One region of the Streptomyces sp. NPDC005931 genome, then DNA from elsewhere that is predicted to be linked to it. Evidence: riboswitches for the same ligand, from Rfam matches in the RefSeq annotation. Region 1 holds a riboswitch; the other holds the start of a gene.
What was found. Region 1 has a riboswitch for cyclic di-AMP ahead of ACFYOV_RS11730 (transglycosylase SLT domain-containing protein). Riboswitches for the same ligand answer to the same signal wherever they lie in the genome.
Positions count from the first base shown of each region.

Region 1 (5,006 bases):
CGTGACGCCAGCGACGCCAGGCGCGGGCGGACGCGGACGAAGGCGTGGGCGCGGCGGACCGGCTCACGGCTCAGCCAGTGCAGCGCGGCGCCCGCGCCCGGCCGTGTCGCCGCCCCTTCGTGGACGGTCCGTTCGCCGGTCTTCAGCGAGTCCTTGTACTCGGCGGGCCCGCGCCCCATGTCGAGCAGGGCGACGCCCTCGGCCGCCGCTGCCTCGGCCATCCGCAGATGCAGCACGAGCCCCGGCGAGTACTTCGCGAACTCCGGTGCGTACGACGGGAACCAGCAGGCCAGCACCGAGGCCGAGCGCAGCCCGAAGTGCGCGGCGACGGGGCGCTCGCCGGCGTAGAGCACCGACAGCGTGCCGGTGCACCCGGGGGCCCGGGTCTCGGCGAGACGGCCCACGAGCCGGGTGATCCACTCCTGCGCGAACCGGTCGCGGCGCCCGGTCCTGCGGTACTGCGCCGACTTCCACTCCATGAGCGTGCGCAGCGCGGCCGGGTCGCGTTCGTCGAAGACGAAGCGCACGGGGCCGGCCTGCCGGCCCAGCCTGCGCTCCTTGGCCAGCGTGGTCTTCAGGAACTTCGGCGACTGGGCGCGCAGCACGGACTCGTAGGTCTCGTAGCCCTTCTCGACGTCGATGACGTAGGTGGCGTGTTCCTCGGCCGCGTGGGCGGCGAACAGCTCCTGGCTCGCCTCCAGGTTGTCGAAGGCGAAGCTGGACACCGAGCAGGCCCGCAGCAGTTCACCGGCCTCCACGGTCAGGCCGGGCCGCAGGATCGCGCCCTGGCAGTCCGAGACGCCGAGCCCGATCGCCCGGCCCTGTCCCAGCGCGCCCCGCTCGTGCGGCAGGAAGCCGACCGGTTCGGCGCCGCCCTCGTACACCACCGCGACCCGGGCCTGCGGCCGCACCCGGCCGACGGCGACGGTGAACTCCGGTTCCATGAAAGGGTTGCGCGGGGCGTCCGCGGCGGCGCGCAACTCCCGCCAGCGCTCCTTCTCCCCCTCACCGAGCTCCTCCGGCCTCAGCACGCGTATGCGTCCACTGCTCACCTGACCCCCCGATCAAGTCCCCCCTGGACACTTGGAAGGTACCGCCCGGGAGTGCCCGCACGGTAGGTAGCGGAGCATGTTGTTGCCAACCGGTGCACAACCGGTGGACCCGCCCCCAACCGGCCGGTACCCGGCGATGCCGCCCCCGTGCCCGGGTCCGGGCCCGGGCGGGTGGTGAGTCGGACCCGTGGGTTGTCCGTATTCTCTGATCATGGCCGCACCCCCCGCATACGCACTCGTCGCCACCGACCTGGACGGCACGCTCCTGCGTGGTGACGACACCCTCTCCGACCGGTCCCTCGCCGCGCTCGCCCGAGCGGCGCGGGCCGGCGCCCGGCACCTGGTGGTGACGGGGCGCCCGGCGCCCCGGGTGCGGCCGCTGCTGGACGACCTCGGCTGCAGGGGGCTCGCGGTGTGCGGACAGGGCGCGCAGGTGTACGACGCCGGCGCGCACCGCATGCTGTGGTCCGTCACGCTGGACCGGGAACTGGCGGAGACCGCGCTCGGCAAGATCGAGGCCGAGGTGGGGGAGGTGCACGCGGCGGTCGACCAGGACGGGGTCGACGGGCTCACGCTCATCGAGCCGGGCTACCGGATGCCGCACCCGACCCTGCCCGCCGTGCGGGTCGGGCGGCGCGCCGATCTGTGGGAGCGGCCGATCAGCAAGGTGCTGCTGCGCCACGACGGCCTGTCCGACGACGAGTTGGCGGCGACGGCGCGCACGGTGGTGGGCTCGCTCGCGACGGTCACCATGTCGGGGCCGGGGACGGTGGAGCTCCAGCCGTGCGGCGTGACCAAGGCGACGGGGCTGGCGCTGGCCGCGGAGCACCTGGGAGTGGGTCCGGAGCGGACGGTCGCCTTCGGCGACATGCCCAACGACATCCCCATGTTCGACTGGGCGGCCCGCGGTGTCGCCATGGCGAACGCCCACCCCGAGCTGAAGGCGGTGGCGGACGAGGTCACCACGACGAACGAGGACGACGGCGTGGCCGTCGTCCTCGAGCGACTGTTCGGGGATGCCGGGCCGCACATGCCGCCGCACGTGCCGGCCCAGTACGACCCCCGGTCCGGGGCCGGGCCGCACGTGCCCCAACACGTGCCGGCCCCTTAGGCCCGTGGTCCGTTGCCCGGCCCCGGTCCGTCTCCGGGGGCGGGTCCGCCGCTCAGTAGGCGCCGAAGACGTTGTCGATGGAGCCGTAGCGGGCGGCCGCGTAGTTGCAGGCCGCGGTGATGTTGGCGACCGGGTCGTACGGGTCGAAGGCGGTGCCGGGCACGTGGTACGCCTGGAAGGTCGGGTCGATGACCTGGAGCAGGCCCTTCGACGGGGTGCCGGCGGCGGCGTTGGAGTCCCAGAGGTTGATGGCGTAGGGGTTGCCGGAGGACTCCCGCATGATGTTGCGGTGGATGGCGTCGTAGCTTCCGGGGATGCCGTGCTGGGCCATGACGGCCAGCGACTCGTGGATCCAGCCGTCGAGGTTGTCCGGGTAGACGGTCGCGGCGGTGGCCGCGGTGGGCGTCGTGGTGGCCGCGGACGCGGTGGTCGCGCCGAGCAGCGGCAGGACGAGCACGGCGGCGCCGGTACCGGCGACGGCGAGGGTGCGGGCGAGTCGGGCGCGGCCGGAGCGGCGGGGCTGACCGGTTGCAGGCATGTTCGGTTTCCTCTCCTACGCCTGCGAGGTGAGCTGTCGGGTTCGGGCGGGAGAGTGCCCGGCCGTGCCCGTGCGGGCATGGCTTCACCCCTAGCCGTTCCGTGCGTGGACCGGTACGGCGAGTTACCTGGGTCCCCCGCTCCTGCCGTGCGTGGGTTCGTCGTTGGGTGGTGCGGGCGGCGGCAGGATTGGGCGTCCACCCGGCAGGCCGGGAACGTATGCGAGAGCACATGTCCGGAACAAGTGCGGGCGTCACAGATCAGGCCGGTTGATCTTGCCGTGGGCGTTTTGCGACGCTTGATCCTTTGCGTTCGCCAAGGGTCAACTCGGGTATGTGCAACGGCGCCAGGGGGTGCGTGGAGAGGGAGGGTGGGCGGCGCGGTGCGTGACTCACTTCACTGGCCGGGCGGCCTGGGGGCATCTTTCGCCAAGGGGAATTCAATTGCTAATTGCGGCAAATCGGACAGTGGGGCGTGCAGGATGGTCTGTGGGGCGAGGTGCGTCCCGGGGTGTGGATTGCTACGTCCTGGTAAGTCGGTGAATGTCCGTTGTTATTAGACGATCAAAATGACTCCCGATTCGATCCCTCACCTGATCCCATGCCGTCCCGCCGGTAACCCCGGGCGCTGGCGGTGATCGAAACGTGACCGGATACGCTGACTCGAGTGGTGGCAGCGACCTATCGACAAACCGTGTAATCGCCAGTAGACACCAGCAGACAGGAGACCCCTCGTGACCGTCGTCGGGCCGTTCGGGCTGAGCGTGCGGGACCAGGCTCTGGAAGCCGATGTCCAGGCCGGATTGACGGCTGTCGAGGAGGGGCTGCTCGAGGCCACCAAGAGCGAGGTGCCCTTCATCACGGAGGCCGCCCAGCACCTGGTGCGGGCCGGCGGCAAGCGCTTCCGCCCGCTGCTCGTGATGCTCGCCGCCCAGTTCGGCGACCCCTATGCGCCCGGTGTCGTGCCGTCGGCCGTGGTCGTGGAGCTGACCCACCTGGCCACGCTGTACCACGACGACGTGATGGACGAGGCCGCGGTCCGGCGCGGGGTGGCCAGCGCCAACACCCGCTGGGGCAACTCCGTCGCGGTCCTCACCGGCGACTTCCTCTTCGCCCGGGCCTCGCACATCCTGGCCGACCTCGGACCCGAGGCGGTGCGGGTGCAGGCCGAGGCGTTCGAGCGGCTGGTCACCGGGCAGATCCTGGAGACCGCGGGGCCGCAGGACGGCCGGGACCCGGTCGACCACTACCTGGACGTGCTCGGTGGCAAGACCGGCTCGCTGGTCGCGGTGTCCTGCCGCTTCGGCGCGATGATGTCCGGTGCCGACGAGTCGCAGGTGAACGTGCTCACCCAGTACGGTGAGCGGCTCGGTGTCGCCTTCCAGCTCGCCGACGACGTCCTGGACATCGCCTCCGACTCCCACGAGTCCGGCAAGACCCCGGGCACCGACCTGCGCGAGGGCATCGCCACCCTGCCCGTGCTGCGACTGCGCGAGCGGGCGGCCCGGCTGGGGCTGGCCGAGGACCTCGCCCTGTGCGAGCTGCTCGACTCCGACCTCACCGACGACGCGCGGCACGCCGAGGCACTGCGCCTGCTGCGCGCCCACCCAGCGCTGGAGCAGGCCCGCCGGGACACCGTGCGCTACGCGGAGGAGGCCCGCTCGGCGCTGTCCCCGCTGCCGGAGTGCGAGGCGAAGGCGGCCCTGGTCCAGCTGTGCGACGCGGTGGTGCACCGGGCAGGCTGACACCCACCCGCCGCCCGAGCACGCGACGGGTCCGTCGCCGGCGCCACTGGGGCACGCCCCGTGCGCGCGTGCCCGGGCGGGCTTCGCACTTCGTTCGGTGCTCGTGGTGGGTGCACGGGCTTCGCATTTCGGTGCCCACGTGGTCCGCACGCGCGTTGCCCGCAGGCCCGCGCCCCCCTCGTCCCACCGCGCGTCAGACGACCCCACCGCATGGGGCGCCTGTGCACCGTCCGGGGCGCGTGCACGCCCTGCTGCGTGTGTCCCGCGCCCGCGTTTCGGCAGTCGCGGCGGCCGCTGCCCCGCCCGGCTCACTCGACCACACCCCGCCTCCGCGTCTTGGGCGGCCGCGCCGGCCGTACTACGTGCGTCCTGTGCCCGCACGGTCCGGCCCTGTGCGTCAGTGCCCGCACGGTCCGGTGCCGTGCGTCCCCCGGCCTCCTCGCCGCCCGGCGCGCGGGTCGCGCCTGACCCACCGTCGGAGCGCCCGGCCCCGACCCCCGGCGCCCGTCCCGACCCCCGGCGTCCACACGCCCCGGACGTCCCCCAAGGGCCCCGGCTTCCG
Region 1 is NZ_JBIAIG010000004.1:147,648-152,653, forward strand. Features, by position in the region: gene ACFYOV_RS11720 (GNAT family N-acetyltransferase) at 1-1,031, opposite strand, end outside; gene ACFYOV_RS11725 (HAD family hydrolase) at 1,264-2,163, shown strand; gene ACFYOV_RS11730 (transglycosylase SLT domain-containing protein) at 2,216-2,701, opposite strand; cyclic di-AMP (ydaO/yuaA leader) riboswitch at 2,707-2,874, opposite strand; gene ACFYOV_RS11735 (polyprenyl synthetase family protein) at 3,434-4,444, shown strand.

Region 2 (5,006 bases), on a different contig from region 1:
GACCGAACCGGGAGCGAGCAGCCGCTGCACGGAGCGGGCCTCGGCGCGCTGCTCGCGCGCGAACTGCACGGCCAGGGAGCGGTCGGTGGGCTCGAGGTCGAACTCGAGCCGGACGACCCCGTCCTCGAAGCTGCGCTTCTGGGTGTACCCGGCGTCGGTGAACACCTTGATCATCTTGGTGTTGGCGGGCAGCACCTCGGCGGCGAAACGGCGGATTCCGCGCTCCCGCGCGACGGCGGCGATGTGTTCGAGCAGCGCGGAGGCGACACCGCGGCCCTGGTGGGCGTCCTGGACGAGGAAGGCGACCTCGGCCTCGTCGGCCGGTGCGGAGGCGGGCGCTCCGTGGGCGCCGATGCGGTCGTACCGTACGGTGGCGATGAACTCGCCCCCCACCGTGGCCGCGAGTCCCACCCTGTCCACGAAGTCGTGGTGGGTGAAGCGGTGGACGTCCTTCGCGGACAGACGCGGATAGGGCGCGAAGAAGCGGTAGTACTTCGACTCGTCCGACACCTGCTCGTAGAAGCTGACCAGGCGCTCGGCGTCATCGACGGTGATGGGGCGGACGCGTGCGGTGCCGCCGTCGCGCAGCACCACGTCGGCTTCCCAGTGGGCGGGGTACTCGTGCCGGTCCGACGAGGTCTGCATGGGCCCCAGAGTACGGGTCGCGTCCGACAACGGCGCGAGGCAGTCTGTGGAGGACACAGAACCGGGCCGAGGCCGCGGTCCGGAACCACCCCGGTGAGGGAGCGACGCCCCGCTCCGGGCATGCTCGACGATATGGGAAACTGGTCTAGACAACCCTGAACACCTGAAGGGCAGCAACACATGGCTGAGCGCCGCGTCAACGTCGGCTGGGCCGAGGGTCTCCACGCCCGTCCCGCCTCCATCTTCGTCCGGGCCGCCACGGCCACAGGCGTCCCGGTGACCATCGCCAAGGCCGGGGGCACCCCCGTCAACGCGGCGTCCATGCTGGCCGTCCTGGGCCTGGGTGCCCAGGGCGGCGAGGAGATCGTGCTCGCTTCCGACGCCGAGGGCGCGGACGCCGCCCTGGACCGTCTGGCAACGCTGGTCTCCCAGGGGCTCGAGGAGCTTCCCGAGACCGTCTGAGCCCCTGCGGCAAGGGGCGGAGCGGCGCCGACCCTCGGGTGGCGCGGCTCCGCCCTTTTCCTGTCGCTCTGCACGTGGGTGCATGCCGCACCGGATTCACCAGCGGCATCCAAAGGCACCTCACCCGGAGGCGGCTTTCAATTTCCGCGAGCACGTGAAAACGGGCAGCAGAAATACCGCCCCACCGAATGACCCTTCTTTGTATACGGCCCTTTTGTTAATGCCGCAGGCTCGGCGTGTTTACGGGATGTTGCGAGTTCCTCACACGCTCCGCGCGGTCCGGGCCGGGGCCGAAGCGGAGGCGGTGCGCCCCGGTCCGGCGCTCGGTGTGCAGCGCCGTCAGGGCCCGCGCCCGCTCGCCGTCGCCACGTGCCACGGCGTCCACGATCGCGCCGTGCTCCGCCCAGGACTCCACCGGGTCGGACGGCCCCTCCACCGCGTACATCCAGGCGATCTTGTGCCGCAACTGCGTCAGCATCGACGTCAGCGCCGGGCTGCCGGCGGCCTGGGCGAGCGTCTCGTGGAACCATCCGCCCAGGGAGCGCAGGTCGTCGCTGCTGCCCCGGCGGGCGCGCTCCTGGCCCAGCCGCACCAGGCCGCGCAACACCTTCAGATGGGCCTCGGTACGGCGTTGCGCCGCACGGGAGGCCCCGAGCGGCTCCAGCAGCAGGCGCATCTCCAGCAGGTCGGCGGCCTCCTGCTCGGTGGGTTCGGCCACGCACGCGCCCGCGTGCCGCCGGGTCACCACGAACCCCTCGGCCTCCAGGGTGCGCAGGGCCTCCCTGACGGGCACGCGCGAGACGCCGTAGCGGCGGGCGAGGAGTTCCTCGGTGAGCCGGCCACCGCGCTCGTAGACACCCGCGACGATGTCGTCCCGGATCGCCGTGCACACCGAGTGCGCGGGAACACGCATGACGAACCTCCGGCTTAATCCCCGTGAAACGTCGACGATGGACGTGTGTTCCGTGACTCTATTGCAATCGACCGGAAATTCCGACGGCGGGCCGGATTCCATGCGAATCTTTTGGACAACCACTCCTTCGAAAACGGCGAAAGCCCCGGCTCGGGGGCCGGGGCTTTCGTGCAGGTGGGGCGGGGGCGCGCGTCGCGTCAGAGCTTCACGCCGTGCGTGCGCAGGTACGCGACCGGGTCGATGTCGGAGCCGTACTCGGCGGTCGTGCGGGCCTCGAAGTGCAGGTGGGCTCCCGTGACGTTGCCGGTGGCACCGGAGAGGCCGATCCGCTGGCCCGGGGTGACCTGCTGGCCGACCGAGACGCTGATGGACGACAGGTGGCCGTACTGGGTGTAGGTGCCGTCGTGCATCCTGATGACGACCTGGTTGCCGTAGGCGCCGCCCCAGCCGGCCTCGACGACGGTGCCCATGCCGACCGACTGCACGGGAGTGCCGCCGGCGGCGTGGAAGTCGACACCGGTGTGGCTGCCGGAGGACCAGACGGCGCCGCCGCTCTTGTAGCCGGTCGAGACGTAGGAGCCGGGGATCGGGGAGACGAAGGTGTTGAGGCGCTTACGCTCGGCCTCGCGGGCGGCGCGCTCGCGGTCCTCGCGGGCCTTCTTGGCGGCCGCGACCGCCTCCTCGCGGGCGGCCTCCTCGGCGGCCCGGCGGGCGGCGGCCGCCTCGGCGGCCTCCTGCTGGGCGGTCGCCTGGGCGTCGATCTGGGCGGCGACGTCGTCGCCGATGGTGACGACGGGGGTGAGTCCGGTCTGCTCGGCGGCGGGTTCGGCCGCGAGCGCCGGGGCCGTGAAGGATCCGATGACGCCGGTGGTGGTGAGGGCCGCGACGCCCGCCGCGCGGGCGGTGCCGCGCTGCATCCGGCTGGGACGACGGTGCTTCCCCGTGGCGCGGGTGAACGCCATGTACAGGCTGGTCCTTTCCTTCCCTCTCGCCTACCGGGTTAGCTGACGGGTTCGGAGCAGGAAGGTCTCCTACGGACCCCCTCGCGGCACGCGCGGGCGTCCGATTCACCCCAGGGACTGCGATGGGTCCCCGGCTCCCCTGGCTCGCGCCGTACGGGGACTCGGCGATGACTGTCCGGTGCCGCGGGTGCGGCGCACTGCCTGACGAACAGCCCGGACGACGCTAAACGGGGCGACTTTCAATCCTCAAACGAATCCCGGTTTTTGTAGCGCATCCCACAGGTCAGACAGGCAACCTCCGCCCCAATCCGGGCATAAGGGAGCCCTGGTGACTTTCGTGTCACCAGGGCTCCGGGCGCGCGTGCGCCTGCCGCGCCGTCTACTCGGCCGACACCACGCCGACTTCGCCGATGCCGAGGGCCTCGACGGGCTCCTTGATCTGCGCCGCGTCACCGACCAGGACGGTCACCAGGCGGTCCACCGGGAAGGCGTTCACGACGGCCGCGGTGGCCTCCACGGTGCCGGTCGCGGCCAGCTGCCGGTACAGCTGCGCCTGGTAGTCGTCGGGCAGGTGCTGCTCGACCTGGTCGGCCAGGGTGCTCGCGACGGCCGCCGCGGTCTCGTACTTGAGCGGCGCCACGCCCACGAGGTTCTGCACGGCGACGTCGCGCTCGGCGTCGGTGAGCCCCTCCGCGGCGAGCGTGCGCAGCACCGTCCACAGGTCCTCCAGGGCGGGACCGGTGTTCGGGGTGTCGACGGAGCCGCTGATGGCGAGCATCGCCGCGCCGGTGCCGTCCGGGGCGGACCGGAGCACCTGCCCGAACGACCGCACGCCGTAGGTGTAGCCCTTCTCCTCGCGCAGGACGCGGTCCAGGCGGGAGGTGAGGGTGCCGCCGAGGCAGTAGGTGCCGAGCACCTGGGCCGGCCACACGCGGTCGTGCCGGTCCGGGCCGATGCGGCCGATCAACAGCTGGGTCTGGACGGCGCCGGGGCGGTCGACGATCACGACCCTCCCGGTGTCGTCGGCGACGACGGGCGGCACGGGACGCGACCGGGCCGGGGAGCCGGTCCAGGAGCCGAGCGTGTCGCCGAGCAGCGCGTCCAGGTCGACGCCCGTGAGGTCGCCGACGACCACGGCGGTGGCGGTGGCGGGGCGGACGTGCTTCTCGTAGAAGGCTCGTACGGCCGCCGCGTCAATGCCGGTGACCGTCTCCTCGGTGCCCTGGCGCGGGCGCGACATGCGCGAACCCGCCGGGAACAGCTCCTTGGAGAGCTCCTTGGCGGCCCGGCGGGAGGGGTTGGCCAGCTCGTGCGGGATCTCGTCGAGGCGGTTGCGGACGAGCCGTTCGACCTCGCTGTCGGCGAACGCGGGTGCCCTGAGGGCCTCGGCGATCAGCCCGAGCCCCTTGGCGAGCCGCGAGGCCGGCACCTCCAGGCTCAGGCGTACGCCGGGGTGGTCGGCGTGCGCGTCGAGGGTGGCGCCGCAGCGCTCCAGCTCGGCGGCGAACTCCTCGGCCGAGTGCTTGTCGGTGCCTTCGGAGAAGGCCCGCGCCATGATCGTGGCGACGCCGTCCAGGCCGGCCGGTTCGGCCTCCAGGGGTGCGTCGAGCAGCACCTCCACGGCCACGACCTGCTGGCCGGGGCGGTGGCAGCGCAGGACGGTCAGGCCGTTGCCCAGCGTCCCGCGCTCGGGGGCCGGGAAGGCCCAGGGCTTGGCCTCGCCCGCCTGCGGCTGGGGGTGGAAGTCCATCTGGGCGAGCTCGGTCACTTCGCCGCCTCCTCGTTCTCGTCGGTGCCGGCTGCCGCGGCGGCTTCCCCGGTGTCCCCGGCGCCCTCGGTGTCCGCCGCGTCCTGCGGGTCGGCCACGTCCTGCGCGTCCTGCGCATCCTGCGCGTCGTCGGCGGCGACGGGCTCGTAGACGAGCACCGCGCGGTTGTCGGGGCGCAGGCGGGCCGCGGCGACTTCCCGCACCTCCTCGGCCGTCACCTCGAGGACGCGCTGGACCGCCGTCAGGGCGAGCTGCG
Region 2 is NZ_JBIAIG010000003.1:106,404-111,409, reverse strand. Features, by position in the region: gene ACFYOV_RS08145 (GNAT family N-acetyltransferase) at 1-645, opposite strand, end outside; gene ACFYOV_RS08140 (HPr family phosphocarrier protein) at 826-1,107, shown strand; gene ACFYOV_RS08135 (GntR family transcriptional regulator) at 1,325-2,020, opposite strand; gene ACFYOV_RS08130 (M23 family metallopeptidase) at 2,218-2,982, opposite strand; cyclic di-AMP (ydaO/yuaA leader) riboswitch at 2,995-3,159, opposite strand; gene ACFYOV_RS08125 (M16 family metallopeptidase) at 3,362-4,750, opposite strand; gene ACFYOV_RS08120 (M16 family metallopeptidase) at 4,747-5,006, opposite strand, start outside.
Region 2: linked by a shared signal. The riboswitch ahead of ACFYOV_RS08130 (M23 family metallopeptidase) and the one ahead of ACFYOV_RS11730 (transglycosylase SLT domain-containing protein) in region 1 are both predicted to bind cyclic di-AMP.